One region of the Algoriphagus aurantiacus genome, then DNA from elsewhere that is predicted to be linked to it. Evidence: riboswitches for the same ligand, from Rfam matches in the RefSeq annotation. Region 1 holds a riboswitch; each other region holds the start of a gene.
The links. A riboswitch is a leader RNA that binds a small molecule or an ion and turns the genes downstream of it on or off. The one in region 1 is predicted to bind S-adenosylmethionine.
Positions count from the first base shown of each region.

Region 1 (10,068 bases):
AGCCGCAATATCTTCTGGCCTGCTATGAAGATGAGCCCCAAATTCAATATATGGAAAAGAAGATATTTGAAGGCTTAACAAGCTTGTAATCAATTCTGTGTCAGCTATTCCGACTGTATCTGATAAAGATATTATCTTCACTCCCAGCTGATCCAGCTTCTCAACAAACTCTGCAATTAGTTCTGGGGAATAGGGATCTCCATAAGGATTTCCAAAACCCATACTTAGGTAAGTAACCAAGGTTTTACCCTTTACTTCACATAGATTCTGAATCTCCTCTACAGTAGTTAAGGCTTGGTTGATGTTAGCATTTGTATTTCTCTTCTGAAAAGTCTCCGAGACTGAAAGTGGAAAACCTAAATAATCAATTTCCGGGAAGTCCATCGCATCTTCTGCACCTCGTACATTGGCAACTATCGCCAAAAGCTTGCTCTTAGAATTGTGAAGATCCAATAAACTCAATACCTCTGCGGTATCACGCATCTGGGGTATCGCCTTGGGGCTCACAAAGCTCCCAAAATCAATGGTATCAAAACCAACTTCGAGTAATTGATTGATATACGCAGCTTTGATAGCGGTATCAATAAACTGTGGGACACCCTGCATCGCATCCCTTGGACATTCTATCAATTTAATCATGGCCCAAGTTACCAAAGATCATCAACTCCCCCACTGATGTTAGGAAGGAAGTAAATTCTCTGTCTATAAGCCATGGATATTTTCGATAGAAAAAGCATTAGCTATCATTGTCAAAATGCACAGATAATGGAAAAATTGGGTAATAATTATCATAAACTGGGGAAAATGACAAATCGTAGCGATTGAACTAGTATTGATAAAAATGACGAATAGAACGATTGAAAGCACTTTTTAGAGTCCATTATCGATCTAATGAAAGCTTGGAAACAGTATTGCAACTGTATCGATAGATTTAACCATCAACACCTTTAAGTGTTAAAACCAAACCAATCGAGAAAATGAAAACTAAAGCAACCTTAATTATCGGAGCAGCCGTAGTCGCAATGTATTCTTGTGATACTAAAAACTACACCGAAGCAGATCGTTTACAGGCCACCGAGAACCTTGAAAATTACGTAGATAGTGTAGAAACTGCTGTCAAGGTTATGCCCGTTCATAACTGGTCATTAATAGATGAACGTTATGACAGCTTAGATTCCAGAGCTGAGAAAGTCTATAATGACCTTGAAGCAGAGGATGATAATCTTGAAATGATTGAAGAACGCTACGAAATCGTAGTGAAAAATGCTAAAGCAGAAGCTGAAAACTTTGAGAGAACAGCCAACATGCACTTGGAAAATGTGGAGACTTGGTGGGATAAAGCATCTGAAAACATGGAATCAGGAGCTAAAAACACCACTGAGGAAATAGAAGAAACTACTCAAGAAAGCCTGGATTGGCTAGAGCAAAATTTTGATAAATTAGGAGATGAAACCAAAAAGAAATATGAAGAAATTACGCTAAACCTCCGTAAAGACTAAAAACTACCAATCAACCAAAGTAAGAAGGCCGCAATTGCGGCCTTCTTTTTATTCTTTTAGTCAGTTAGTTTAAATAAAACCGGAAGTCTAGTGTTGCACATTTCCGCCTTACCATTCACCGTATATGGAGCCCACATGTGTGGATAATTTTTCACAGCTCGTAATGCCTCTTTACCCAAAGAAGGGTGAATCTCCTCAGGATTAGCTATTTCAGGGTTTATAATTTCACCTACTTCAGTTAATTCAAAAGCAATTATCACTTTTCCTTCTTGATTAGCAGCTCTAGCATCCAACGGATAACGAAGTGTTTTTGCCAAATAACTATTCCACCCTGAAATACCGTCTTTGGGTAATCCCTCACTAACAATAGGTTTTGAAATTATCTCTCCTAAATCTGAGTAATAATTCTCTGAAATCACATCGTCCTCGACACACTTAATTTCTGACTTCAGTTGACCATTTTTATAATAGGTCTTTACAAGTTCTTCAGAAGTAGTTAAATCCCTCTTGCAGTTACTTTGAAGTTTTCCATCCTCATAAAAACGAAGCAAAAGTTCATTTTTCTCAGTACCATTTCCATCCTTGATCAGTGTGTATTGAGAGATTTTCACCTTACCGTCTTTCGTGTAAGTTTGGGATTTCATGCTAACAGAATCTTCATGAATTATTTTGAGGAATACATACTCATATTCCATTGTATCATACACTTGGAAATGATGCTTATTCAAAAACTCCAAACGTTGGGCATTCAGCGAGTTAAAACAAGTTGCGACCAACACAAAAGAAAGTAAAACTAGTTTCATAGAAGCAAAATTTTGCCTCAAATCTAGAATATTTCTTTGGCAATTTTATAGGTAGTATCTGCTTTACTCATCGTGTAGAAATGCACTGAAGGCACATTCGATTTCACCAATTCCTTACACTGTTGAATAGACCACTCTATCCCCACTTGTTTGACGTCAGCATTGGTTTTACACTTTTCCAATTCGTCCATAAGAGGATCTGGTAGATCTAAAAAGAAAGTCCTGGGAAGCATAGTGATTTGTCCCAATGTCGTGATCGGCTTGATACCCGGAATGATGGGAACTGTGATTCCAGCCGCGCGTACCTGATCCACAAATTCAAAGTATTTCTGATTGTCAAAAAACATCTGAGTCACGATGTACTCAGCTCCTTTGTCAATTTTTTCTTTCAGATATTTCAGATCAAACCTCATAGAAGGTGCTTCAAAATGCTTCTCCGGATAACCCGCTACTCCTACACAAAAATCAGTTTGGAATCCTATTTCGGTTTCCTCATGAAGATACCTTCCTTGATTCATTTTTAATATCTGCTCCACCAATTCACTTGCATACCCGTGTCCTTCAGTCTCACGAACAAATTTCCCTTCAGACTTAGGTGCATCTCCTCTTAGAGCAAGCACATTTTCTACTCCAATGAAGTTTAGATCGATTAGCGCATTTTCTGTCTCTTCTTTGGTAAATCCACCACAAAGCAAATGCGGAACAGCATCAATGTGGAAACGATTCATAATCGCCGCACAGATACCTACAGTTCCAGGTCTCTTCTTAGTACTGATTTTTTCAAGCAGTCCATTTGGATGCTTTTTGTAAATGAATTCCTCTCTGTGATAGGTCACATCTACAAATGGGGGCTTGAAATCCATCAGAGGAGCGATTCCTTCCAGTAATTCTTTCAGACTTTGGCCTTTCAGCGGAGGTAATATTTCAAAGGAAAACAGCGTGTTTTTGGTATTCGCTAAGTGTTCGGTTATTTTCATCTATTAATAATTGCTTTTTTAAGGTCAGATAGCCTGTCCCGAACTAGTTTCGGGAGAATCTCGCAAGGTAGATAATCATGCCGTTGGGTGGCATCTTTTTCATGCTCGATTTCATTCAGTAGGTTCTACTAGGGTTAAATTAGGTTGATAAGCTAGGTTTGGTGAGAGCAAACGCTCCGCATCCTTGAGAGATATTCCTTTTCGCTCCGCATAACTCGCCACTTGGTCCTCTCCTATTTTTCCTAGACCAAAATACTTACTCTCAGGATGACCGAAGAAATATCCGGAGACTGAGGAAGTGGGATACATCGCAAAGCTGGATGTCAATTCGATTCCAATTTCCTTCTCCATATCTAGCAGTTGGGAAATTGTAATCTTTTCCGAATGTTCTGGGCAAGCCGGATATCCTGGAGCCGGTCTGATACCGGGATATTCTTCTCTGATCAAAGAATCATTTTCAAGATTTTCATCCTGAGAATAGCCCCAATATTCCTTTCTCACCTGCTCATGGATGTATTCAGCAGCAGCCTCTGCCAGCCTGTCAGCGATGGATTTGAACATGATGTCATTGTAATCATCTCCATCTTTCTGAAATTCAGCAAGTTTTGCTTCCATGCCGATACCTGAAGTCACCGCAAAGCATCCCAAGTAATCTGTCTGTGTAGGATGTAAATAATCAGCTAATGAACGGTTCGGTACGCCTTTACCTTTTTTGCCTTGCTGACGCAAAAAATGAAAAGACGCTTTCTGATTACCTGCAACATCAAATACAGCTGCATCATCATCGGTTCTTTGTACTGGATAAAGGCCAAACACGGCATTCGCAGAAAGCCACCTCTCAGCAATCGCTTTATCTAGCATTTCATTCGCTTCATCGTAAACTTTCTTTGCTTCAGCTCCAACTACAGGATCGGAAAATATCTTTGGGAATTTCCCACTTAACATCCAAGTGCTGAAGAATGGAGTCCAATCAATGTAATTGCGGACTACATTCAAATCCAAATCCTTAAGGACTGTTCTTCCAAGTTTTTTAGGAACAACTGGCACATAGGATTCCCAGTTTATCTCTACTGGATTGGCTTTAGCTTCAGTATATGACACTAGTTGCTTTAAGGATTGTTTAGCTTCATGCTCTACACGGAGTTGCCTATATATTTCTTTATACTTTAACCGATAAGCTTCTTTGGTTTCTTCAGAAATAGCTTCTCCAGCGATAGGAACAGACTTACTTGCATCCATCACATGGATAACTGTACCGCTATACACTGGGTCAATCTTCACAGCTGTATGGATTCTGGAAGTAGTAGCACCTCCGATAAGCAATGGAATCTTGATTCCCTGACGCTCCATCTCAGAAGCCACATTCACCATTTCATCTAATGACGGGGTGATCAAGCCGCTAAGCCCGATGATATCCACCTTATTCTTCACGGCTTCGTCTATTATCTTCTGGGCATCTACCATTACTCCCAAATCAATGATTTGGTAGCTATTACATGCCAAAACCACACCCACGATATTCTTTCCAATATCATGCACATCGCCTTTTACAGTTGCCAAAAGAATCTTTTTCAAGGAAGACGCTTCCTGTCCTTCTTCAGGTAAAGGCATAAATGGTTCCAAATAGGCTACAGCCTTTTTCATCACCCGGGCAGATTTCACCACCTGAGGAAGGAACATTTTTCCCTCACCAAAAAGGTCTCCGACCACATTCATTCCATCCATCAATGGACCTTCTATTACCTTGAGCGGATTTTTAAGTTCTATTCTTGCTTCCTCTGTATCTTCTACAATGAAATCCAAAATCCCCTTCACTAAGGCATGTTCCATTCGCTTAGAGACAGGGTCAGAACGCCAAGCTTCATTTACTACTTCCTTCTTATCGGCCGATTTTACAGTTTCTGCAAAATCAAGCATACGCTCGGTAGCATCTTCTCTTCTATCAAAAAGAACATCCTCTACTCGGTCTAGCAAATCCTTTGGAATATCATCATAGATTTCTAGCATGGTTGGATTCACAATCCCCATGTCCATCCCACTTTTGATCGCATGATATAAGAATGCCGCATGCATAGCTTCCCTCACCGGATTATTACCTCGGAAAGAAAAACTAACATTACTTACTCCTCCACTAACTTTGGCACCAGGAAGATTTGCTTTAATCCATTTGGTGGCGTTAAAGAAGTCCAACGCATTTTTCCTATGCTCATCCATCCCGGTTGCTACAGGAAAGATATTTGGATCAAAAATGATATCCTGAGGATTAAACTTCACTTGATCCACAAGCACCCTATAGCTTCTCTCACAAATTTCTATACGTCTCTCGTACGTATCAGCCTGTCCGTCTTCATCAAAAGCCATAACTACTACAGCAGCACCAAATTTCTTTACGGTCTTGGCTTGCTGGATGAATTCTTCCTCTCCATTTTTCAAAGAGATCGAATTCACTATTCCTTTTCCTTGCACGCACTTCAGCCCTGCTACAATGATCTTCCATTTGGAACTATCAATCATAATCGGGATTCGGGAAATTTCCGGCTCTGAAGCAATCAGATTCAGGAATTTGACCATTGCAAATTCACCATCAAGCATTCCTTCGTCCATGCAGACATCCAGCACCTGAGCACCACCTCTTACTTGATCCAAAGCTACTTCTAGTGCTTCATCGTAATTCCCGTTCAATATCAATCGGGCAAACTTCTTCGAACCAGTGATATTGGTTCGCTCGCCTACATTGACAAAATTGATTTCAGGGGTAAAAACCAAAGGCTCTAAGCCTGATAGTTTCATGTAATTATTTCTTACCATCTTCTCAGTCCAACGTTTCTTCTAATTCTTCTTCTTGTAATTTTCTAGGCTGAAAATTGGCAGCCATATGTGCTAAAGCTGAAATATGCTCGGGCGTAGTGCCACAGCATCCTCCCAGGATATTTAGCATACCTTCTTTCAAAAAGTCTCTAACCTGATCGGCCATTTCATTGGCTCCTTGATCGTATTGGCCAAATTCATTTGGTAAGCCTGCATTGGGATAGGCACTCACATAGAATGGTGCTTTTTGCGCAAGCACTTTCAAATAAGGTCGTAATTCTTTGGCTCCCAAAGCACAATTCAATCCAACTGAAAGCAATGGTACATGAGATATTGAAATCAAAAATGCTTCTGTGGTCTGTCCTGAAAGTGTGCGTCCTGAAGCATCTGTGATTGTCCCAGAAATCATTATTGGAATTCCTCCATCTTTGGGATCTAAGGGAATATTTCTTTCCTCATATACATCTTGAATAGCGTATAATGCTGCTTTAGCATTCAGTGTATCAAAAATTGTTTCCACCAATATTATATCAACTCCACCATCTAGCAAGCCTCGAACTTGCTCAGCATAAGCTTCTGCCAGCTGATCAAAAGTAACCGCACGGTACCCTGGATCATTTACGTCAGGAGAAAGTGAGGTAGTTCTATTTGTTGGGCCAATAGCTCCAGCTACAAAGCGGGGTTTCTCCGGATTTTTGGTTGTGAATTCGTCTGCTACTTCCCTTGCCAGCTTCGCAGATTCGAAATTTATAGTATAAGCCAAATGAGAAAGCTCATAATCTGCTTGAGCTATGGTAGTTGCAGAGAAGGTGTTGGTTTCTATAATATCTGCTCCTGCCTTGAAGTATTCAGCATGAATATCCTTGATGATCTGAGGTTTACTCAAAGACAACAAGTCATTGTTTCCCTTTAAAGATTTAGGATGTGAGGCTAGTTCGGGTGTACGAAAATCCTCCTCAGTCAATGTATATCGTTGAATCATGGTCCCCATGGCTCCATCGAGTATCAAAATTCGCTGAGAAAGTTGTTGAAGTAGGGATTCTGTTCTGTTTTGCATACTAATTTTTTGTTTATCAAAAAGCTTGTCGAGCAAAACACGGAGAGAAGTACAAAGTACTAGTCCGCTCATCTGTTCCCGATGAATCGGGATGGGAGTTAGCACCTTGGCTACAGGTTGCTAAGACGTCATTGGGCCCTTCCCTCAGTCTTTCTCGATAAGCTGCCCAAAGTTAATATCATTTTGATAATAAAACAGGAGTTTTGCTTAAAAGGACACACTAAAAGTAGATTCGGATTAACCAAAGGAAAAAATCATGGCCTAACTCCTATTCCAAAACTCAGATAAGACCCTGACATATAATTTGCCATACTTAAATCGCCAAGTTTGTAGTTTGCCAAGGGAATTTCATACCCGGCAGCTGCTGTAAATACAAGTTTAAAAAGTTTTCGTTTTGTCATTGGGACACCATAGTCTACAAAGACCTCTGGCTTTAGCATTAGCCCGTTATTCTTCAAATATCCGTCAAACTCTCTTTGCTCAAATAGCTCCGGAAAATCGGGTTTCTGTTCTTTCAAAAGGGAGTACCGGATATTGCCAAAGCCAAGACCTGCTAATGCACCTAATCCAAAATTCCTATATTCAATCAAATTGTACCCCATATTTCCATAGACTCTTAAGCTATTTAAGGAGTGTTCTTTTTCAGCGTTTGCATTTTCACTAAGTGCAAGGTTATAGAGCTCTGCGCCATAAAGGAACCGCTCCGTATTTCCTAATATCCTCAAGCCCCAGTTGGACGGAGAACCATTCAATGGATTAAGACCAGCCTCTTCTAGCTTTTCATTGAATTGCTTAGCCGAGGTAAAGTGAATACTGCTAATCAATGAAATCCCAATGCTAGCATCTTTGTAAAAAAAGTTTCGATCTGGCAGTGAAATCCCAGCCCCTACTCTTACAAAAGCTCCATTTTGGGTATTATCAAATGAAATTCCATTCATATTCCATTTTCCTTCCAAAGGGCTGAATGCATACCCCACTTTGGTGATAAGTTGCAATGCCTCTGGTCTGCCGGGCAGATCAAAATCATAGCTCAACTGAAAGCCGATCTCAGTAAGGAAATTGCCATAATTGAATGTTCCCTGTTGAATATCCTTTTTTCTCAGTACAAACCCCTGCTCTGGATTAGCTAAAAAAGCACCCAAATCTTCACTACGCTCGGATGGTAACATTTGAAAGTTGAGAAAGCCAACCCCTAAAGACATGTAATGGATCAGCTGAAATCGAGATTCTTCTGTAAATGCGTAGCCAATGTTTAATAAGGCCCTTGAAGTCCTGTATTTTATCCTAAAATCATCCAACTCACTCACTCCACCTCTATTGTGCAATAAATCCATCCCAAGAACAAAATCATTTATTCTAGCTTGATAGCCCAATCCAATAGTCTGATATCTATTTCTTAGTCCCGACAATCCCCTTTGCGCAAGCAAATCATCAAATTGATTGAGTTTTCCTCCTGAAGTGCCCAATACCGCATAGAAGGTTGTTCGTTTGGTTATTAATTGTTGCCCGTCTGCTTTGGCAACAACAAAAAAGATAAACAACAGGACTATGTATCTATTAAAAAGGGGCATTGAATGGTCGATTTGGAATAAGCGGGGGAAAACCTACAGCTCTCAGGCAAAAGTAATGCTAAACCACTATCAACTGATATCTTTCGAATTAAGATATTCAGCTAATTTCCCATATAAATCTTCCGAAGTAAATGGTTTTTCTATAAAACCGTTAATTCCAAATCCCCCCATCTCTTCCTTAATCTCATGATAAGAAGAAGCAGATAGAATTAATATGGGTATTTGACTTTTGCTAGAATTCTTATTTTCACGAATTAATTTGGCTACAGAAAAACCATCAAGTAGAGGCATCTGAATATCCAAGAGTACAATATCAAATTCACCTTGATCAAACTCTTCAAGCGCCTCTTGACCGTCTGATGCAATAACTAAGTTGCCAACATGCCATTTTTTAAGGAATTTCTTAATCAAAATCTGATTCACCATATTGTCTTCTGCCACCAAAATCGATGCCTCCTCTATGGGTTTTTCCTTGTATTCTAATTGCTGAGTATGATCAAAATTATTTCTCTCCACACTAATAAATTTCATTTTAAACTCAAAGATAGTTCCTTTGTTCAGAGTTGTCCAGAAGTTAATTTTCGAACCATAAAGTTCAACTAATCTTCTTACAATAGCTAATCCAAATCAAGCACCTTTTAATTTTTAAGGCATCAAATCCTTAATAAATCACATTCCTTGTAGCACCTTGACAGATCAAAAGAAGTAATACAAGTTTTCCCGTAAACCTTTTTCCATAAATATTCGTGAACTCCGACAACAAAATATATTTTAAAACTAACAACACATCACTATGATAGTAACTACCACGAACACACTTGATGGCTACAGCGTGGATCAATACTTAGGAATTGTTTCTGGAGAGACCATTATTGGAGCCAATGTCTTCAAAGATTTTTTCGCAAGTATCACCGATATTGTCGGCGGTCGTTCATCTGCTTATGAGCGTGTTTTACGAGAAGCAAAAGCTACTGCAATGGCGGAAATGGAAATGCAAGCTAGAGCATTTGGAGCGAATGCTATAATCGGAATTGATCTGGATTATGAAACTATCCGTGACGGAATGCTGATGGTCACAGCAAGTGGTACTGCGGTGAAAGTGCTAAAACACTAAAATCTAGTCCTGAATTTTCAGGACTTTTTTATTTGTCCTAAGACTTTTTCAGCTGTTGTCTTTTTACAGAAATGATCTCCTACAATTACATTTGGAGCTGTCTTGCACATATCCATACACTTCGTTTTGATGAATTTACAACTCCCTTTCAGAGGAGCTTCATCTGTAATCTCCTTCAATTCTTTGTACAGCTTTTTGGCTCCGTCTTTCTTACAATCAGATCCATTGCATATAAAAAC
Region 1 covers NZ_JAXRUT010000019.1:74,762-84,829, reverse strand. Annotated here, with positions in the region: gene SYJ56_RS17790 (hydroxymethylglutaryl-CoA lyase) at 1-639, opposite strand, end outside; gene SYJ56_RS17785 (hypothetical protein) at 978-1,499, shown strand; gene SYJ56_RS17780 (energy transducer TonB) at 1,556-2,302, opposite strand; gene metF (methylenetetrahydrofolate reductase [NAD(P)H]) at 2,326-3,279, opposite strand; gene metH (methionine synthase) at 3,391-6,087, opposite strand; gene SYJ56_RS17765 (homocysteine S-methyltransferase family protein) at 6,092-7,144, opposite strand; SAM riboswitch class I at 7,210-7,308, opposite strand; gene SYJ56_RS17760 (hypothetical protein) at 7,399-8,715, opposite strand; gene SYJ56_RS17755 (response regulator) at 8,785-9,246, opposite strand; gene SYJ56_RS17750 (YbjQ family protein) at 9,509-9,829, shown strand; gene SYJ56_RS17745 ((2Fe-2S) ferredoxin domain-containing protein) at 9,847-10,068, opposite strand, start outside.

Region 2 (10,068 bases), on a different contig from region 1:
TCAGCAAAAAATCTAATTCCAGCGGAAGGGAATTTCTTCGAAGAAATGGGAATACTGCTTTTTGATATTGATAACGATTCAGATTTGGATATGTATATGGTAGGTGGAAGCAATGAATTTTTGGGAGATGATACTCCATACACAGACCGGGTGTTTTTAAATGATGGGAATGGAAACTTTACGCTTGATCAAAACTTCTTATCGGTGAAGGCAAGTGGATCGGCAGTAAGGGGAGCGGATTTCGATGGGGATGGATTTATGGATTTGTTCGTGGGTGGTAGAACTCCAATTACACAGTATCCTTATCCGGACAAAAGCTATCTTCTTCGAAACGTCAATGGTGAACTTCAGGATGTAACGGATGAAATGGCTCCTGGCTTGCGCAAAGTGGGAATGGTGACTGATGCCATCTGGTCAGATGTGGATGCCGATGGACTAGTGGACTTAGTAGTGGTCGGGGAATTGATGGAGATTTCTATTTTCAAAAATTCGGGAGATCGATTTACAAAACTTGAAAATACCGGTCTTGAAAATTACTTGGGTTGGTGGAACTCTATTACCTCCGGTGATTTTGATCAAGATGGAGATACTGATTTTGTAGTAGGTAATCTAGGAGAAAACAACTCACATCACCCAACAGCTGAAAGACCAGTTAAGATTTACGCTAAGGATTTTGATAATAATGGGAGTGTGGATCCAGTCACTTTTGCTTATTACAAAGATCGTGAAGGCAATTACAACTCTTTCCCGAGCCATTTCTGGGGTGATTTGTATGGGCAAAGTCCCATGTTTAGAAGGAAGTTTGAGCGCTACAAATTGTATGCGCTAACTACTGAGCAGTCTCTTTTTTCCGAACAAGAAAGAGAGGGAGCTCTTATTCTTACAGGTAATTATGACAAGACAGCATACATTGAGAACCTTGGTAACGGAAAATTCAAAGTCAGCAGACTCCCTACTTTGGCCCAAGTGGCTCCGGTAAATGGATTGACTACGGGAGACATTAATGGTGATGGGTTTCTTGATGTGATTTTGGTGGGGAATGATTACGGCAATGAGATCTTTGTTGGAAGACTTGATGCTCATCTGGGCTTGGTATTATTAGGTGACGGAAAAGGAGAATTCACTCCTATGAGTCCGCAGGAAAGTGGTTTTATGGTTCCCGGAGATGGGAAAGCATTAGTGAAAATAGCTTCAGCTCAAGGTAACCCGCTTCTAGTAGCTTCTCAAAATCGAGGAAAACTCCTGATGTTCCAGCATCAAAACAGCCAGACTAGCAGGACAATCACGCTAGAGCAGGATATAATGGCAGTAATACTGGAATTGGAAAATGGTCAAAAACAAAGAATTGAAACCAGCCTTGGGTCTGGATTCTTATCACAATCAGGAAGAGAAGTCATCCTTCCACCAGGGGTGAAAGGAATCCAATTGCAGGATTACAAAGGAAATACTACACCTGTAGATATGAATTCCTTGGATTGATCAGGTATATAATTGGCCTGCCTTTGCATCACAAATATCTACCATAAGCTCAGCAACTTTATCCGTTACGTCTTCAAAATATTTCCTTCCTTTCTCAGGGGAGGATTTTTTTGGATTACCTATTCCTGTGTCTTCCGATACTTCTGACCATTTTCGCTCTGCCCAGGCCCATTTTTCCTGCACGCCTTTTATCACTGACTTTTTCTCTTTTCCATCTCCAGCTTGCTCAAGCGGCAATACTAATTCGGGATGCAGGTGCATAATAATGGATGTTTCCATTTCATCGGCATGATCGCCTGCTTCTTCAAAATACCTAGTCTTGTCCAATGCCTGAAACCAATTGCAAGTGAAGAGCATCATTTCAGGAAACTGAAGCCCAAGCTCACGGAGCATTGTTTTGAAGTCATTTCCACCATGGCTGTTTACAATCAACAGTTTCTTAGTTCCCTGTCGATCTAGAACGGTAATAATATCCTTTAGAATCAGCAGCTGTGTACTTGGATTCAGATTGATATCCAAATAAATATCGGATTGCCCAGTATTCACACCAAAGGGAATTGTAGGCATAATCGTGACATTTGCTCCTTTTTCCCACGCTTTCCTTCCTGCCTCACTAGCTACAGCGTTAGCTTCATACACATCAGTACCATAAGGCATGTGATAATTATGGGCTTCAGTTGCTCCCCAAGGCAATACGGCTAAGTCAAAACGATGATTTTCAAGTGTTTTCCAGTTGGATTCTGCAAGTAGGTAGGGTTTCATATGTTTATAATTGTTTTTCAGTGGCCATATGGAATCTCGCATACCAGATAATCATTCCTCTGTGTAACTCTTCAGTTATGCTCGATTTCATGTATTTATTTTTGTTTTCTAATGGTAAAATGGAATTGGCAAGGCGGTTTTTCAAACTAAGTTGGTGCTTCTCAATCTTGCTTATTTCAAAAATTGATTTGAAAGGAAATGAGGGATGGTTAGCCTAATTAGCTCCAATTTTAATAATTTAAGACCTGATTCTAAATTAACTCGAATGTCACAAAGAAGAAAATTTATCAAGCAATCCCTGATGGGCTCTGCATTATTTATACCTGGAGTATCTACCATAGCTGAGACTAAAGCAACTTCGCTTTTCAAAGGAGAAAAACCACTTATCTTATCCACTTGGAATCATGGATTGCCAGCCAATGCTGCTGCAGTGGAAAAACTGAAAGCGGGAGGAAGTATAGTGGATGCTGTGGAAACTGGCGTTAAAGATACGGAGTTAGATCTGAGTAACTTGTCCGTAGGCTTGCAAGGCTTACCAGATAGAGAAGGCATTACTACATTGGATGCTTCTATCATGTCTGGTGATGGTTCATGTGGATCAGTGGCTTTTGTAAGGCAGGTGAAGCATCCCATCACACTTGCCCGAATGGTGATGGAAGAGACTCCTCATGTGATGCTTGCAGGGGAAGGGGCTCGTCAGTTTGCGATTGCTCAAGGAATGGAGATGGAGAAAGAAGAACTAAGTCCAAACGCTAAGGAAGCCTATGAAAAATGGAAAGTTACGAGTAAGTACAAGCCGATAATCAATATTGAAAATCACGATACCATCGGAATGATTGGAATGGATGCCATTGGTAATTTGGCTGGAAGCTGTACTACAAGTGGATTGGCGTATAAAATGCATGGAAGGGTAGGAGATAGCCCGATTATCGGAGCTGGACTATTTGTGGATAATGAAGTTGGCGCGGCAACTGCTACTGGTCTGGGAGAATCTATCATCCGGATTTGCGGAAGTTTCTTGATTGTGGAATTGATGCGTCAGGGGCGTACTCCTCAGGAAGCTTGTGAAGAAGCTGTGAAGCGCTTGATTTCAAAAAATAAAGACATTAAGGATATACAGGCTGGTTTTCTTGCCATGAATAAAGATGGAGAAGTAGGGGCTTATGCAGTACATCCAGGCTTCAACTTTGCGCAAGCGACATTACAAAACAATATGATGATAGATTCCAATTCGCATTTCAAAGGATGAGCAAAATAATATTAGAGTCTCCAGTTTTTAATGTAGAAGCAGCTATGGATGCAGCTGAATTTGGTGTTGATCGATTGGAACTCTGTGCTAATTTTCCGGAAGGAGGAGAAACTCCAAGTGCAGGAATGCTTAAGTTTCTGAAAACAGAAATTGATATTCCTGTATTTGTCATGATTCGGCCAAGAGGTGGTGATTTTGCTTATTCTCAGAAGGAAATGATGGTGATGAAGCGCGATATAGAAATACTGGGTGAGCAAGGTGCGGATGGTTTTGTGTTCGGGGTGTTGGACAATCAAGGTTTTGTGGACAGTGATTCTTGTAAATCACTTTTAAGAGCGGCCTCTGGAAAGCCTTGTACATTTCACCGAGCTTTTGATGCATCAGCAGATTATTTTGATTCTTTGGAGAAAATTATTTCATGTGGCTTTGATCGTATTTTGACTTCTGGAGGTAAAGATTCTGTAACTGATGGATTAGCTACGATGAAGGAATTGTTGGTAAAAGCTCAGGATAGAATCAGTATTATGCCAGGTGGAGGCACTAAGCCTGAGCATGTTTTGGAGTTGAAAAAAACCGGTTACTTGAAAGAAGTCCATGCTTCATGTAAGACCTGGAGACCTTCGTCTAATCAATTTGTAAATCCTGATTTATCTTTTTCGGATGATCCAAAATCATTTACCCATCACCTTAGAATAGATCAGGAAGTAGTTAATGATTTTTTGAAGGTAATAGGCGAATGAAGTTAAGAAGCCTGATTGTTATATTTGTAGCGGTAATCTTGGATTCCTGCAGCCCTATTTCGGAGCGGAAGCAACCGCCACCATCTTTGGAGCTATTAGCTTCTATGGATTTGAATTTAAGTGGTGAGCAGCTCGCGAATGCCTATTGCGCAAGCTGCCATGTAAAGCCTGAACCTGAAATTTTGGATAAAAATACCTGGCAGGAAAAAGTGCTTCCTGATATGCGTAAGCGCATGGGGCTTTACTTACCAGATGATTTTGGGCAAGCTTTGCCAGAAGATTTGGGAGTCCCCCCTGGAGTTTATTCCAAAGTTCAATTAATTCGAGGTAAGGATTGGGAGAAGATACTTGCGTATTACTTGGAGAATGCGCCAGATTCACCTTTGCCCCAACAGAAAAAAGCAGTACTGATCAAAGGGATTCCGGGTTTTCAAATATCACAACCGGAATTTCAAAGAACCAAGGGAAATCTGTCCACCATGCTTCATGTAAACCCCCAATCCGGTGAATTGTGGCTCGGAGATCGTTTAAAAGTTATTTACATCCTAGATCCTAAGAATGGTTTTCAAATCAAGGATTCTATTCCCACAGAAGTTGCTCCAGTGGATATCAACTGGAACGAAGATGGTACGTTCGATTTGCTGACCATGGGTAGAATGGATCCCTCTAATGACACCTTGGGAAAGGTTTCGGAATTCTGGAACGAAGCTGGAACTTGGAAAAGTAAAGAACTATTGACCGACTTGATCCGACCTGTAAATCTGGCAGTTGCAGATTGGGATGGGGATGGAGAGCAAGATCGAGTGGTGTCGCAGTTTGGAAATCACTTTGGGAAGATGAGTATTTATCTTTCGGGACCTTCTGGAGAAAGTGAAGTGATTTTGAGCTCTGAGCCTGGGGCAAGACGTGCCATTGCAGTTGATTTTGATAAAGACGGGGATTTAGATGTACTTGGGTTGATGGCGCAGTCCAAAGAAGGGATATATGCATGGTTAAATGAAGGAGCAAGCCAATTTAAAGAGAAAGCGATCCTTCAATTTCAGCCTGCATTTGGATCCAGTGACTTTAGGTTTGTAGATGTGAATGGGGATGGGCACAAAGATATTATTGTGGTGAATGGTGACAATGCGGATCTGTCACAAGTGCTCAAAAACTTTCACGGCGTTCATATCTATTTGAATGATGGTGAAAATGAATTTGAGGAATCATGGTTCTATCCTATGCACGGAGCAAGCGGGATTGAAATCGCGGATTTTGATGGAGATGGTGATCAGGATTTCTTTGTGTTGTCATTCTTTCCTGATGATTCGCAAAAGCCAAAGCAGAATTTGGTTTATTTCAGACAAAATGAAAAGGGTGAGTTTGATCCATTTATACTGAGTGAAACCGTTGAGGGAAATTGGCTGACTATAACTTCGGGCGATGCTGATTTGGATGGTGATATTGATGTAATGGTAGGAGCATTCGAATTTGATGATTTATATAAGGGAGCAACTAAACCTTGGAGACCATTTATTTACTTAGAGAACAAACTAAATTAAAATTTTGAAGTAGTGATTATTTTAAAAATATAGTATCGATTTATTATGTGTTTTAAATTATAATTTTTATTTACGGTGTAATATCGGTAATTTATTCTTTCACCTTAAATTTTAACCTATGGTAAAAAGTTTTCAAGGGGTTAGAATGGCAGAACCCAAAAAAGCCCCGATTCCGCAAATTCTCGTCAAGGAGTACATGAGTACTAACTTGATCACCTTTAAGCCAGATGATACCATTGATCAAGTGATGGAAATACTCACTAAGCGAAAAATTTCTGGAGCACCAGTGATTGACGCATCGGGTGCATTGATTGGTATTATTTCGGAGGTTGATTGCCTCAAAGAGATCATCAAAGGAAAATATACGAACACGCCAAAATTCCCGGCTAAAGTAAGTGAGCATATGTCCACAGATGTACTTACACTATCGCCTGATTTGTCAATATTCGATGCAGCGTCGCAATTTTTAGAACATAAAATCCGAAGATTTCCAGTGATGAAAGATGGGAGACTGTTAGGTCAGATCAGTCTGAGTGATGTGATTCGGGCTTTTCCTACCTTGAGGCAAACTACTTGGTAAAATATCAATAGCGAAAAAAGTGAATGCCTCCATAAAGGGAAACCTTGATGGAGGCATTTTTCTGAAAGGCAATTAACCACCGAGGACACCAAGGTTTTCACAGAGGAACGCAGTAGTGATAATTGTCAGGCTTAGAGCCTGCCTCGCCCAAAGGCAGGAAGCCGAACTTCATGAGACATTTTATTTTGATAAGTCAATCGCTCTTTCTACATCTAGTATAATATCTTCATAATGCTCCAGTCCCACAGAAAGTCTCACTAATCCATCTGAAATGCCTACTTGGGCTCTTTCATCAGAAGAAAGTTTGCTATGCGTGGTGGAAGCTGGATGAGTGATAATACTGCGGCTATCGCCAAGATTAGCTGTAATAGAGATCATTTGGAGCTGATCGATAAATTTCTGGGCTCGACTCACTCCGCCCTTCAAGTCCAAAGTAATTACTCCACCTCCTTGGCTCATTTGTTTTTTGGCAACTTCGTATTGTGGGTGCGATTTCAGGAAAGGGTATTTTACTGCAAGCAACTCTGAATTTCCTTCAAAATACTCTGCTACTTTAAGTGCATTACTACAGTGTCTATCCATTCTCACCCCCAGTGTTTCCATGCTTTTCGCCAGAATCCAAGCATTAAATGGGGATATAGATGGTCCAGTATGCCTAGCGAAAAAATGCACTTCTTTCATCAAATCAGCTTTACCTAAAATTAAACCACCTAGAACCCTTCCCTGTCCATCAATGTATTTTGTAGCACTGTGAGTCACGATATGAGCACCCCATTTTGCAGGTTGCTGAAGGTATGGCGAAGCGAAGCAATTATCCACTACTAATATTAGGTTATGTGCTGCCGCAAATTTACCCGCCCATTCCAGATCGATGATCTCCAAACCAGGATTGGATGGAGTTTCTATAAAAAGCATTTTGGTGTTGGGCTGTACTAGTTTTTCCCAATTCAAATAATCAGAAATGTCTCCGTACGTTGAGGTAATACCCCACTTGGGAAATACTCTGGTTAATAACTGATGCGTAGAGCCGAAAAGTGATCGGGCTGCAAGCACATGATCCCCTTGCTGCAGTAGAGCGGCAATACTTCCAAACATTGCAGCCATTCCTGATGCTGTCGCAAATCCATCTTCCGTTCCTTCAGCTGCACAGACCTTTTCGATCAAATCACTGGAGTTGGGATTGGCATAGCGGGAATAGATATTTCCTTCTATCTCATCTGCAAAAGTAGCTCTGGCCTCCTCAGCAGAATCAAAGGTAAAACTTGAGGTAAGATAGATCGGAGCAGAGTGCTCTCTTTGGCTGGACTTTGATGGTGAAATCCGCACAGAATTCGTTTCGAAGTGCTTACTCATGTATTGATCAGTTTAAATTTTAACAAGACTAATCAAGCAGATTTGAGAAAATCAAACCCAGAGGCGGTAAACGAACTAAAAGGGATTATTTGTGAAGTAAGCCAATCTATAGTTCCCGCGTCGGGTAGGATTTGGCACCGTTCTCCGTTTCGGGATGGTTGCCAGAGGGTCTTAGAGCCTATTCTCTCGCCTCTTCTTTATAAATCAGTTGCCTGAAGTGATGCAAAGAAAGAACGCGTTTAGTGGATTTCCAAATCTTATTTCATTTGGTTATAATTTATCTTTTAAAGGTCATACGGAATCTCGCATATATTTTAATCATTCCAGTGTGTGACGCTATAGTTATGCTCGATTTGATCAATCGTTAAATTGATTCATGGTACGCTCTATTCCAATAGTGCAAAAACTGAGGCTCATTTCTATCGCCTTGTCCATTATAGCGGGTAATTCAGCAAATTCATGCTGATTGAATTTCCCTAAAACAAAGTCAATTTGCCTTCCTTTTGGAAAGTCATCACCTATTCCCATTCGGAGTCTTGGGTAGTTTTGGCCGCCTGTGAGTTCCTCAATATTTTTCAGGCCATTGTGTCCAGCTGCACTTCCTTTAGGCTTCATGCGAAATTTTCCAAAAGGAATGGCAACATCGTCCACAATGACCAAGGTATTTTCTTTGGAAATCTGAAGCTCTTTCATCCAATAGTTCATCGCCTTTCCGCTTAGATTCATATAAGTGGTAGGTTTGATCAGGTGGATTGTTCTGCCTTTGTGTTTGAACTCTGTCTTGAAGGCAAGTCGGTCGCTTTTCCAGGAACATCCATTTGCATCAGCAAGTCTGTCCACTGTCAAAAATCCGATATTGTGTCTGGTGAGTTCGTATTCGGGTCCAATATTCCCGAGGCCTATGATTAGAAATTTCATATGTTTATAATTGATTTTTATGGCCAGATAGCCTGTCCCGAACTTGATTCGGGAGAATCTCGCAGGTCTTATAATCATCTCTCTGTGTGACGCTTGAGTTATGCCTGCCTGCCGGCAGGCAGGCTCGATTTCATCTTTCTGTAGCTATTTGGCTTGAAAATAAAAAATCCCGCCCAGTTGTGGGCAGGATTTTGAATGATTAAGAGACTGAATCTATTCCTCGTCTCCGCCTTTTTTGCCTCTAAGTGCTCTTGGGATACCAATAGTCACGATAGAAACGTTTGGATTTGTTAGGATTTCGAAGCCTTCAACTTTTACATCTTCAACTTTAAATGATTTACCCAAATCAAGGTTGGAAATATCAATAGGGATAACGTCAGGGAAGTCTTTTGCAAGACCTTTTACTTTCAGTACTCTAGTTTTTAATTCTAATTTACCACCTTTAGCAAGTCCTGGAGAACTTCCTTCAACTTTCACTGGAATTTCAAATTTGATAGGCTTGTCGTCTGCAAAAGCTACGAAGTCAGCGTGTAGAAGAGCCTCACTTACCGGGTGGAATTGTGCGTCCTTCAATACTGCTTTAATGATAGTTCCTTCGATGTTCAAGTCAACCATGTGAACCTCAGGAGTATAAATCAAGTCTCTGAAAAGGATGATTGGAGAGTAGAAGTGAATCTGCTCTTTGATACCAGGTCCGTAAACTACACAGGGAACATTACCTGATTCTCTCAATTCAGAAAGACTGGCACTGTCGAGATTTGCTCTTTTAAACCCTATAATCTCAAGATATTTCATATTGTATTTGTATTAAAATTGGTTCTTATATAAACAAAGAACTGATAGACGTATTTCCTGTCACGGCATGAATTGCCTTGGCGAACAGGTCAGCGACTGTCAATACTTTGATTTTGGATGATTGTTGTTTTGGAAAGATGGTGTCAGTGATCACCAATTCATCTAAAACTGAGTTTTCGATGTTTTCATAAGCTTTGCCAGAAAGTACGCCATGTGTTGCAATAGCTCTTACTGAAGTCGCTCCTTTCTCCATGACGATTTGCGCAGCTTTGCAGAGCGTGCCTGCTGTATCCACCAAATCATCCACAAGAATAACATCCTTACCCTCTACATCCCCGATTACTTGCATAGAAGCGATCTCGTTGGCTCTTTTTCTGTGCTTATCACAGACTACCATTTCTACTTCAAAATGCTTGGCGTAAGCCCTGGCTCTTGCTACTCCTCCCACATCCGGAGATGCAAAAATCATATCTGGAAGCCGTAGCGAATTCAAATAGGGCACAAAAATAGCTGATCCATTCAAATGATCCAAGGGTATATCGAAAAAACCTTGAATTTGTCCGGCATGAAGGTCGCAGGTCATGATTCGATCTGCTCCAGCAGAGGTGATCATATTAGCGATGGCCTTAGCTGCTATGGATACTCTTGGCC
Region 2 covers NZ_JAXRUT010000003.1:159,393-169,460, forward strand. Annotated here, with positions in the region: gene SYJ56_RS04290 (VCBS repeat-containing protein) at 1-1,479, shown strand, start outside; gene SYJ56_RS04295 (creatininase family protein) at 1,480-2,241, opposite strand; gene SYJ56_RS04300 (isoaspartyl peptidase/L-asparaginase family protein) at 2,507-3,490, shown strand; gene SYJ56_RS04305 (copper homeostasis protein CutC) at 3,487-4,230, shown strand; gene SYJ56_RS04310 (FG-GAP repeat domain-containing protein) at 4,227-5,771, shown strand; gene SYJ56_RS04315 (CBS domain-containing protein) at 5,890-6,351, shown strand; gene SYJ56_RS04320 (trans-sulfuration enzyme family protein) at 6,532-7,704, opposite strand; SAM riboswitch class I at 7,808-7,910, opposite strand; gene pth (aminoacyl-tRNA hydrolase) at 8,062-8,622, opposite strand; gene SYJ56_RS04330 (50S ribosomal protein L25/general stress protein Ctc) at 8,836-9,417, opposite strand; gene SYJ56_RS04335 (ribose-phosphate pyrophosphokinase) at 9,443-10,068, opposite strand, start outside.
Region 2: it holds a riboswitch for S-adenosylmethionine, as region 1 does, so the genes downstream of both, SYJ56_RS04320 (trans-sulfuration enzyme family protein) here and SYJ56_RS17765 (homocysteine S-methyltransferase family protein) in region 1, are expected to answer to the same signal.

Region 3 (10,068 bases), on a different contig from region 1:
ATCTTGTGCCTTACGCTTGACTAAAGAAAGACCTGTAAATCTACCAAATGCCGGAAGTATCAGTTGATTCTCGCTTTGATGAAAACATGATATTCTTATAGATTGCCTGCCTTTGCCATACAGGCGAACTCCGGGATGTATATGTCCACAGATATTCAATTTTCCTTCAGGAATATGCTTAGCTGGCTCATGAGTGAGAAATAAATTCCCCATTTCGACTGGATTTTCATGAATTTGAAATAATGATTGACGATAAGCCAAGGGAGGCAGTACATCATGATTTCCTTTAACCAGATGAAATCGGACATGATTAAAGTCTGACAAGAATGCGTTCAATGATTCCCATTGTTCATTCCAATCGCTATGAAATAAGTCACCTAAAATGTAAAAATCAGTTGGAGAATATTTTTTTATTAGTGCTGTAAGTGTCTCTAAATCATGTTTATGAATAGGTTCTGGTATGGGAATTCCTGATTTTCGGAAATGTGCGGCTTTCCCAAAATGCAAGTCAGCAATAAATAAAGTTGAGCTTTCAGCAATCCAAATTGCTTTCTCAGGTAGCAACTGAATGATAGTACCAGAAAACGTAATACTAGAATACATTAATAATTAGGTATGGTTTTAGGACGTTATTGGGTAAAATCAAATCTAGCCTAATTTAAATTTTACTAAACTGATTTTTTATGAAAACTTGTCAATTTGCTTCGATATGCATTTTCTTGATACTAGTAGGAAGTGAAAGTGCGCTTGCCCAATCCAAATCAAAAATCAAAGGTGTGTGGTGGAATACAGAGAAAACCGCCCAGATAGAAATCATGGAAAATGATTCTCAAATGATTGGCAAAATCATTTGGCTTATGCAAGATGAAGATACTTCGGAGGTATATACCGATGGTTTAAATGAAGAACTAGTTCTAAGGGACCGTCCGCTGATGGGGCTCACTATTTTAGAAGGGTTAAGGTATAAGGATGGGATTTGGGGCGACGGCAAAATTTACGACCCGAAATCTGGCAAAAGTTATAATTGCGAATTACAACTTAAAAAGAAAGACATTCTTGAGATCAAAGGTTTTTTAGGCGATTCGTGGGTGAGTCGAACTGTGGAATGGAATAGGGTAAAAAAATAAGGAAGAAATTTCTGCCTTATTTTTTTACCAATGTATTTTATTAACGTTTAGTGCTTTTGCTGTAGGTAAAATGATTTCAAAATATAGGAAAGCTGCTCAAATTCAATCAAGAAAGCATCGTGTCCAGCTGAAGAAGTGATTTCCTTGTAAGTCCCTTTTTTCGCTTTTTGGCTGATATACTGAGATTCTTCTGGGAGAAAGAGTAAATCAGAATCCACACCAATTGCCAACACATTTGCTTCGATTTTACTTAAGGCAATATCCAATCCACCACGATTTCTTCCAAGATCATGGGAATCCATCGTTTTGCTGAGTGTCCAATAGGAGAGTGCATTAAATCTACTCGCTAATTTTTGACCCTGATAGCGCAGATAGGAGGAGGCACGATAATCATCCATTTTACCATCAGTATCCACCTGCTTAGATTTAAGATCCAATGGGTGTCTATAGGTTAGCATTGCTATGGCACGTGCTGTTTCCAACCCCTTTTTTCCTGCCAATTCATGGCATTCACCCCAAGTGCAATCAGACTCTATAGCCATTCTTTGAGTTTCATTGAAGCCAATAACCCAAGGAGTGCTTTTAGCTGTGGAGGCTAAAATAATTGCATTTTTAAGCTTAGTGCCCAGCAGGTACGCCCATTCCAGTCCAACTTGCCCTCCCAGAGAACCACCGATCAAGCTATGGATACTGTCTAGTTGTAAATGAACCCTCAATCGCTCTAGTCCTACGGCCATATCCCTGCTGGTCATCTGAGGAAAATCGTAATAATATGGCTTTCCGGTACTAGGATTTTCACTAAACGGCTGCGTAGAACCATAACATGATCCCAGCAGATTTGCACAGATGATGAAATGATTAGCAGGATCGAAGAATTTATCTTCGCCTATCAGACCATTCCACCATTCTGATGCATTAGAATCGCCGGTAAGCGCATGAATAACCCAGACCACATTGGATTTATCCGAATTGAGTTGCCCATAGGTGGTATAGGCAATATCAATTTCAGAAAGAATTTCTCCAGATTCCAGATGCAAAGGTGTACTAGAATGAAATGTTTCCTGGGACATAGTAATCGTAGCGTATTGACTTTTAAGGTTCATTTATAGAATTAGATTTTATCGAATGCTTGTTGCAAATCTGACTTGATATCTTCGATGTGTTCGATACCACATGAAATTCTCAGTTGAGTAGGAGTGACACCGGCCGCAAGTTGTTCAGCATCTGAAAGCTGCTGGTGGGTAGTAGCTGCTGGTTGGATGATTAGTGTTTTAGCATCGCCTACATTGGCTAAGTGAGAAATCAACTCCAGGTTATTGATCAAAGTTGAAGCTTGTTCTTTATCTCCTTTCAGTTCAAAGCTCAAAACTCCTCCAAATCCATTTCTCAAGTATTTTTTAGCCAACTCATGGTATGGAGATGATTCCAATCCTGGGTAATTTACTTTCTGTACCGAAGGATGAGCTTCTAGCCACTGTGCTAAGGCTAATGTGTTTTCCACTGTTTTTTGCACTCTTAGTGAAAGTGTTTCTATTCCTTGTAATAAGAGAAAAGAATTGAATGGGCTGATAGCAGGTCCAAAATCACGAAGTCCTTCTACTCGCGCGCGTATTGCAAAGGCAATATTGGGCAGTCCTAGTGGATTATTTTCTCCGAATACCTCCCAGAAATTCAAGCCATGATATCCCTCTGAAGGCTCTGAGAACTGTTTGAATTTACCATTGCCCCAGTTGAAGTTACCTCCATCTACTATTATACCTCCAATGGAATTACCATGTCCACCAATCCATTTGGTAGCTGAGGAAGTGACAATATTTGCTCCATGGGCGATAGGCTGGCATAAATATCCAGCGGCTCCAAAGGTATTATCTACTATCAATGGGATATCATGCTTCTTGGCTACAGCTGCAATAGCTTCGAAATCAGGAACATTGAATTCAGGGTTTCCTATTGTCTCAAGATAGATTGCCTTAGTTTTCTCATCGATGAGTGCTTCGAAATCTTCAGGACCTTTTCCTTTGGCAAATCTAGCTTCGATGCCTATTCTTTTAAATGAAACTTTAAATTGATTGAAAGTTCCTCCGTATAGAAATGGACTAGACACGAAATTATCTCCCACTTCCATGATGTTGTTCAATGCTAGAAATTGAGCTGCTTGGCCTGAGCTGGTAGCAACAGCTGCCACACCGCCTTCCAGTGCTGCTATTCTTTTCTCAAATACATCCGTGGTGGGATTCATGATTCGGGTGTATATATTCCCGAATTCCTTTAAGCCAAAAAGATTTGCTCCATGCTCTGCAGAATTGAATACGTAGGAAGTAGTTTGATAGATAGGAACTGCGCGAGAGTTAGTGGCTGGATCTGGTTCTTGGCCAGCATGAACTTGCAGTGTGTCGAAGTGAAGGGTTTTTGACATGATTTTTTTGGATTTATGGTTTGAAAAATAGTGAACATTAAAAAGCCTATAACGAATTATTCGAAATAGGCAGAAATAGAATCAGCACGGGAATAAAGCATGATGCTTTACTAACGATAGTATTGAAATAGAAGTTTGTAAGGTGTGTCCTGAGTGCATTTTAATATGAACTTATAGTTCCAAAGGAGAATATCTCTTTTGGCAGGAATTGGCACCTTGGACTTTCCAGGTTGCCAGAGGGTCTATGAGCCTGTCTCTCGCCTCTTCTTTATAAATCCGAGCACTTAAAAGTGAAAGGATGATGCAAATAAAGGGTCAGCGAGTTGAAAATCAAAATATATTTTCACTCGCTGACCTGAAAAACTTGAATTATTTATCTAATTCTTCCTGATCGAACCTGAAAATAGGATTGATATTGTTAAAATCAGGATCAATATTTACCAATTCTTTGATCAATCCATCATTTAGCCCATAAGCCCATCCATGAATTTTGGGCGCCGATCTATCTCTCCATGCTTTTTGAATGATCGATGTTTTTATTAGATCTTGGCATTGTTCGATTACATTGAATTCTACCAGAGCATTTACTTTCTCATCATGATTTTCGATTGAATCAATCTCTTTTTGGTATTGCTTATATACCTCTTTGATATTGAGAAGCCATTTGTTGATGATACCAAAGCTCTTGTTACTTAGTGCAGCTTCTATTCCGCCACAGCCATAATGACCACATACGATGACATGCTCTACTTTAAGTACTGCTACAGCATATTCTAAAACACTAAGCAAATTGAGATCAGTATGAACTACCATATTTGCTATGTTTCTATGTACAAAAATTTCTCCCGGGTCCGTCCCTGTAATCTGATTTGCAGGAACTCTACTGTCAGAACAACCTATCCAAAGAAATTTAGGGGACTGCTGCTTGGCTAATCTTTCAAAAAATTTCCCATCGGTCAGTTTTTGATCGGATGACCAAGCTTTATTCTGTATTAACAATTTCTCGTAAGGTTTCATATGTTTTCGTGGGTTTGATGCTGATATCCATCTACTTTAATTGTAATATTTCTGTCTGAACAGGAAGCTATAAAGTCATTTAATACTTCCTGAATGTCGTGATCAATAAATTGTGCTCTTTGAGCATTAATTATCACTTTACTATCTGATGGAATTTTAGATAGATTTTTCATTAATATCGCCTTATTTAAAAAAGAGACATCTTTTTGAAGTTTTAAAAGGTAGTTTCCGTTCAATTCAGTCAACGTTACTGCGCGAACGAAATTAGTTTTTACAACAAAGAATAATCCGAATACCATTCCAATACCTATACCCACCAAAAGATCAGTGAATAGGATGGCAACTACAGTGACAATAAAAGGAATAAATTGATCCCATCCATTTTTGTAAATATTTATGAAAATGCTTGGCTTAGCAAGTTTGTATCCCACTAAAAACAATACTGCAGCAAGACAACTGAGCGGAATCATATTTAAAATATTGGGAATACTCAATACTAAAATCATCAATAATATTCCATGAAGGATGGCAGACATTTTGGTTTTAGCGCCTGAAGCAACGTTGGCTGAACTTCTCACGATCACAGCAGTCACGGGGAGTCCTCCAATTAGCCCAGAGATAGAATTGCCTATGCCTTGAGCCACTAATTCTTTACTTGGCGGAGTAGTCCTTTTCATTGGGTCGAGTTTGTCTGCCGCGTCAATACTCAATAGAGTCTCAAGGCTTCCGATGATCGCAATGGTAGCCGCTACAATCCAAAAAGTACTTTCGCCAATCATGGAGAAATCTGGAAAAGTCAGCAAATCACCTAATTGTCCAAAATTATCCAAAACTGGAATACTTACTAAGTGATCTCCTGTAAGCTGCCATTCAGGCTTCCAAATTCCATAAAGAAAATTGATTAATATCCCAGATAAAACAGCCCATAAAGCGCCAGGAACGACTCCTAGAATCTTATGATTTTTAATTTTTGGCCTTTCAAAAAGTATCAAAATACCCATTGCAATCACCACAATTGGTATCGCACCTATGCTATGATATTTGATTGCATACCAAATTTCAGAAAATGTATTATGATCATCAGTCTGCATAAATGCCTGATCACCCATCAAGTCAACATCGTAGCCCAGGGCATGTGGGATTTGCTTTAAGATTAGAATCAAGCCGATTGCAGTAAGCATTCCCTTAATGACAGCATGTGGAAAGTAATATCCAATTACACCAGCTTTAGAAATCCCCAAAGCCAACTGGATCAAACCAGCTACAACAAGGGTAGCTAGAAAAAGGGGAAAAGTCCCCATACTGCTAATAGAATCGAGTACAATTACTGTCAATCCCGCTGCCGGACCACTAACACTTACATGTGATCCAGATAGGGCCCCAACGATTATTCCTCCAACAATTCCCGCAATTAGGCCCGACATTGGAGGTGCACCACTTGCAATTGCAATTCCCAAACAAAGTGGTAATGCCACTAAGAAAACCACAAGACTGGCTTTCACATCATATTTGAGATTGCTTCCAAAAAGGGTATTCATTATAAAGATAGGGTTTTAATGAAGATGAAAATTTTCTTCTATTTTGGTGTAAAAATAGATTATCGCATGGGATTTTTATAGCTACTCATGTAAAACATGCTAAATGTGTAATTTTAAAAGATCTTTGAAGGATTGGTCTACGTCGTTAAAATTAAATTGTTGGATTGCATTCTTCATTTTAAGATTAATTTCCATAAGGTTCAGGTTTCCAATACTTCCTTCGTGTGAATGGTTTAGTTTACTTTGATCCGGCGCAAAATTGTCTGATTCTATATCCATCCCAACCTGCTTGTATGCATCCCTAAATGGAGTCCCTTTTAACACCAAGTCATTAACGACCTCAACTGAAAATAGATGCTTGTAAAAAGGGTCTGTCAAAATGTTTTCTTTCACCATGATAGATTTGAGCATAAAAGCACTCATACTAAGACAAGATTTTAGGCTTTCTAAAGCGGGAAAAATCTCCTCCTTAAGTAATTGCAAATCTCTATGATAACCCGTAGTGGTGTTTGTCAAAATCATTGAGACAGCATTTGGTACCGCTTGAATTTGATTGGTTTTTGCTCTGATCAATTCAAATACATCAGGATTCTTTTTATGCGGCATGATACTGCTTCCTGTAGTCAAATCATCTGGAAACTTAATAAATGCAAAGTGTTGATTCATAAAAATACACACATCGGACGCCAGACGATTTAGTGTACCCGCCATGCCTGCCAAGGCAAATGATAATGTACGCTCAGTTTTTCCTCGACTGTTTTGCGCATTTAGCACATTGTGATGAAGATCAGCAAAACCAAGAAGACTGGTAGTCAATGTCCTGTTTAAAGGAAAACTAGAGCCATATCCAGCAGCAGAACCCAGCGGGTTTTTGTTGGCTAAGTCGAACGCTGCCTTTAGCATGCCCATATCTTCACTTATGCCTTCTGCAAAAGAACTAAACCAAAGCCCGAATGATGAAGGCATGGCGAGTTGTGTATGCGTATAACCTGGCATCAAATCACCTTTATGTTTATCAGCCAGTTCTATTAATAGTTCGAAAAGTGCTGAACTTTCTTCCACCAATTCACGGATAGCAGCTCGATAGTATAGTTTCAAGTCAACCAAAACTTGATCGTTTCTGCTTCTACCGCTATGAAGCTTCTTACCTACATCGCCAAACCGTTCGGTCAACAAAAACTCAACCTGGGAATGGACATCTTCCACTCCATCAGCAATCTCAAATTTTCCTTCCTGGATTTCAGAATAGATATCTTTTAGTCCACGCTGAAGAATTTCATTTTCCTCAATTGTCAAAAGACCAATCGTAGATAGCATCTGCGCATGAGCCATAGAACCAAGCACATCAAAAGGTGCCAAAAGTATATCAAATTCAGGATCTCGGCCTATAGTAAAGGTTTCCACTTCCTTTTTGCTGCCTGTTTCTTTTTGCCAAAGTTTCATTTCTAATTAGTTTGAGTGAGCATATCAGCGTAGGTTTCAAGAATCTTGATATAGCCTACTATGCCTTTCTGAATTTCGTTCAAGTAAATAAATTCATCTGCAGAATGTGACCTAGCTGAGTCTCCAGGGCCAATTTTTATAGATGGGTAGGGGATCAAAGCTTGATCTGAAAGTGTAGGACTTCCGTAAGTTTTGAGTCCAAGTAGCTCGCCGACTTTCAGAATTAAATGGTCTGCTGGTACATGTGATGATTGCAGTCTCAATGAACGGGGAATTAATTCAGCATTGAGAGAGCTTTTCAATTCTTCAAGTGCTTCTTCCAATGAATATGCATCGGTAACCCGGACATCCAACACAAACTCGCAAAGATCTGGAACCACATTATGCTGCTGTCCCGAATGGATAACTGTTGCCGAAACTTTAGTTTTACCTAAGAATTGGGAAGTTTTTTTGAACTCAAAATCTTTGATTTTTTGTAGATCATCTAAAGCTAGATAAATAGCATTTACGCCTTCTTCTCGTGCAGCATGCCCTGCTTTGCCATGTACTTTTGCATCAATCACCATCAGACCTTTTTCGGCAACTGCCAAGTCCATCAAAGTAGGTTCTCCCACGATAGCCAAATCACATGCTGGAAGCTGGTCTATGACGGATGCGATTCCATTCTTACCTGAAATCTCCTCTTCTGCTGAGGCTATCATGATCAGGTTAAAAGGGAGGTACTGACCATAAAAATGAGTAAAGGCTGCAATTAGACTTACTAGCGGTCCTCCGGCATCATTGCTTCCCAAACCAAATAATTTTCCCTCTTCCGTGATTGCAAGAAAAGGATCTTTAGTATTGCCAGCATTAGGTTTGACCGTGTCATGATGGGAATTCAGCCAGATTGTAGGCTTATTTTTATCAAAAGTAGCAGCGAATGCCCAGATGTTATTTCCTGATTTGTGGACTTCTATTTCTCTTGCAGTGAAAAACTCTTCTAGTATATCTGCAGTATAGTTTTCTTCCTTAGAATAAGACGGGATTTCTATTAACTGAGTAAGAAGTTGTACTGCATCATCATATAAATCCATCGATATTTTCAAATTGTTGAGTTAGTAGAGGTCATATCGGCTTCTCTCGATGGTTGTTCCCGAGAGTTTACCTTTTGCTGCCAGATGAAGGTTTTCTGCCTTTCCGATCCAAACATGGTTTACACCCTTTTCCAATGCTTCGAACGCATTGTCCAATTTTGGGATCATTCCGGAGTGAATTACATTTTCTTTGCGAAGCTCTTCGTAAATATCCTCATTGATGAGAGGAATAATGGAATTTTCATTCTTTTCATCAATCAAAACCCCGCTCTTATTGAAACAGAAATAGAGATTGACCTGATGTTCTTTGGCTAGGCTGGTAGCTAGTGCCGAAGCAATGCTATCTGCATTCGTGTTTAGCAATTGTCCTTTCGCATTATGTGTAATTGCATTTACAACAGGAAGCAATTCACCTGAAAGTAAATGATCAATTAACTTAGTATTAACTTCTTGAATATCACCTACAAATCCATAATCAATTCCTTTCACAGGACGCTTAATAGATCTAATAATATTGCCATCAGCACCACACATGCCTATCGCATTTACTTTCAGCGCTTGAAGTTTAGCTACTATGTTCTTATTGATCAAACCAGCATAGACCATTGTTACCACATCAAGAGTCTCTTGATCTGTGATTCTTCTTCCGTCTACCATCTCGGGCATCACACCAAGCGATTCTCCAAATCGGGAAGCCATAACTCCACCACCATGAACAAGTATTTTGTGTCCAGGGAATTTGGCGAAAAGGGCTAAAAATTCCTCAAGCTTTTCAGGAAAGTCGATGACATTACCACCGATTTTAATTATACTTATTTTCATTGGGCGTAAACTTTATGTATTTCCTAGCAGGTAGCTAATGGCTGCTTGAGCGGCGTAAATTCTATTTTTGGCTTGCTGCTGCACTAAGGAACGCTCACCATCCAAGATCTCATCAGATAACTCTAGATTTCTTCTGACAGGAAGGCAATGCATTACTTTAGCATTTTCGGCATGTTCAAAATGCTTTTCTGTGAGCATCCAAGAGTCATCAGTAGAAATGATTTTGCCATAATCATTAAACGAAGACCAATTTTTAACATACACAAAATCAGCATTTTCTAGTGCTTTACTTTGAGTATATTCTATAGTTGCTCCTTTAGTATATTCTTCATCCAATTCATAACCTTTAGGATGGGTAATTGTGAGATCGTAATCCATTCCCAGCGTCCACTCCGCAAAGGAATTAGCTACTGCATGAGGGATAGCTTTAATATGGGGCCCCCAAGTCAATACAACCTTGGGCTTCTTTTTTCCTGTCCAATTCTCTCTTATCGTTATTTGATCAGCTAGGCTTTGTAGCGGGTGACGGGTGGCAGATTCCAGACTCACGATAGGAACTCCAGAATATTTAACAAATTGAGAAAAGGCAAAATCACTGATGTCTTCCTCTTTATTAGTCAAAGAAGGGAAAG
Region 3 covers NZ_JAXRUT010000006.1:116,543-126,610, forward strand. Annotated here, with positions in the region: gene pdeM (ligase-associated DNA damage response endonuclease PdeM) at 1-603, opposite strand, end outside; gene SYJ56_RS08310 (DUF2147 domain-containing protein) at 684-1,127, shown strand; gene SYJ56_RS08315 (homoserine O-acetyltransferase family protein) at 1,175-2,230, opposite strand; gene SYJ56_RS08320 (O-acetylhomoserine aminocarboxypropyltransferase/cysteine synthase family protein) at 2,239-3,543, opposite strand; SAM riboswitch class I at 3,712-3,820, opposite strand; gene SYJ56_RS08325 (carbonic anhydrase) at 3,913-4,560, opposite strand; gene SYJ56_RS08330 (SulP family inorganic anion transporter) at 4,557-6,098, opposite strand; gene argH (argininosuccinate lyase) at 6,198-7,541, opposite strand; gene SYJ56_RS08340 (M20 family metallo-hydrolase) at 7,544-8,614, opposite strand; gene argB (acetylglutamate kinase) at 8,636-9,436, opposite strand; gene SYJ56_RS08350 (Rossmann-fold NAD(P)-binding domain-containing protein) at 9,449-10,068, opposite strand, start outside.
Region 3: it holds a riboswitch for S-adenosylmethionine, as region 1 does, so the genes downstream of both, SYJ56_RS08320 (O-acetylhomoserine aminocarboxypropyltransferase/cysteine synthase family protein) here and SYJ56_RS17765 (homocysteine S-methyltransferase family protein) in region 1, are expected to answer to the same signal.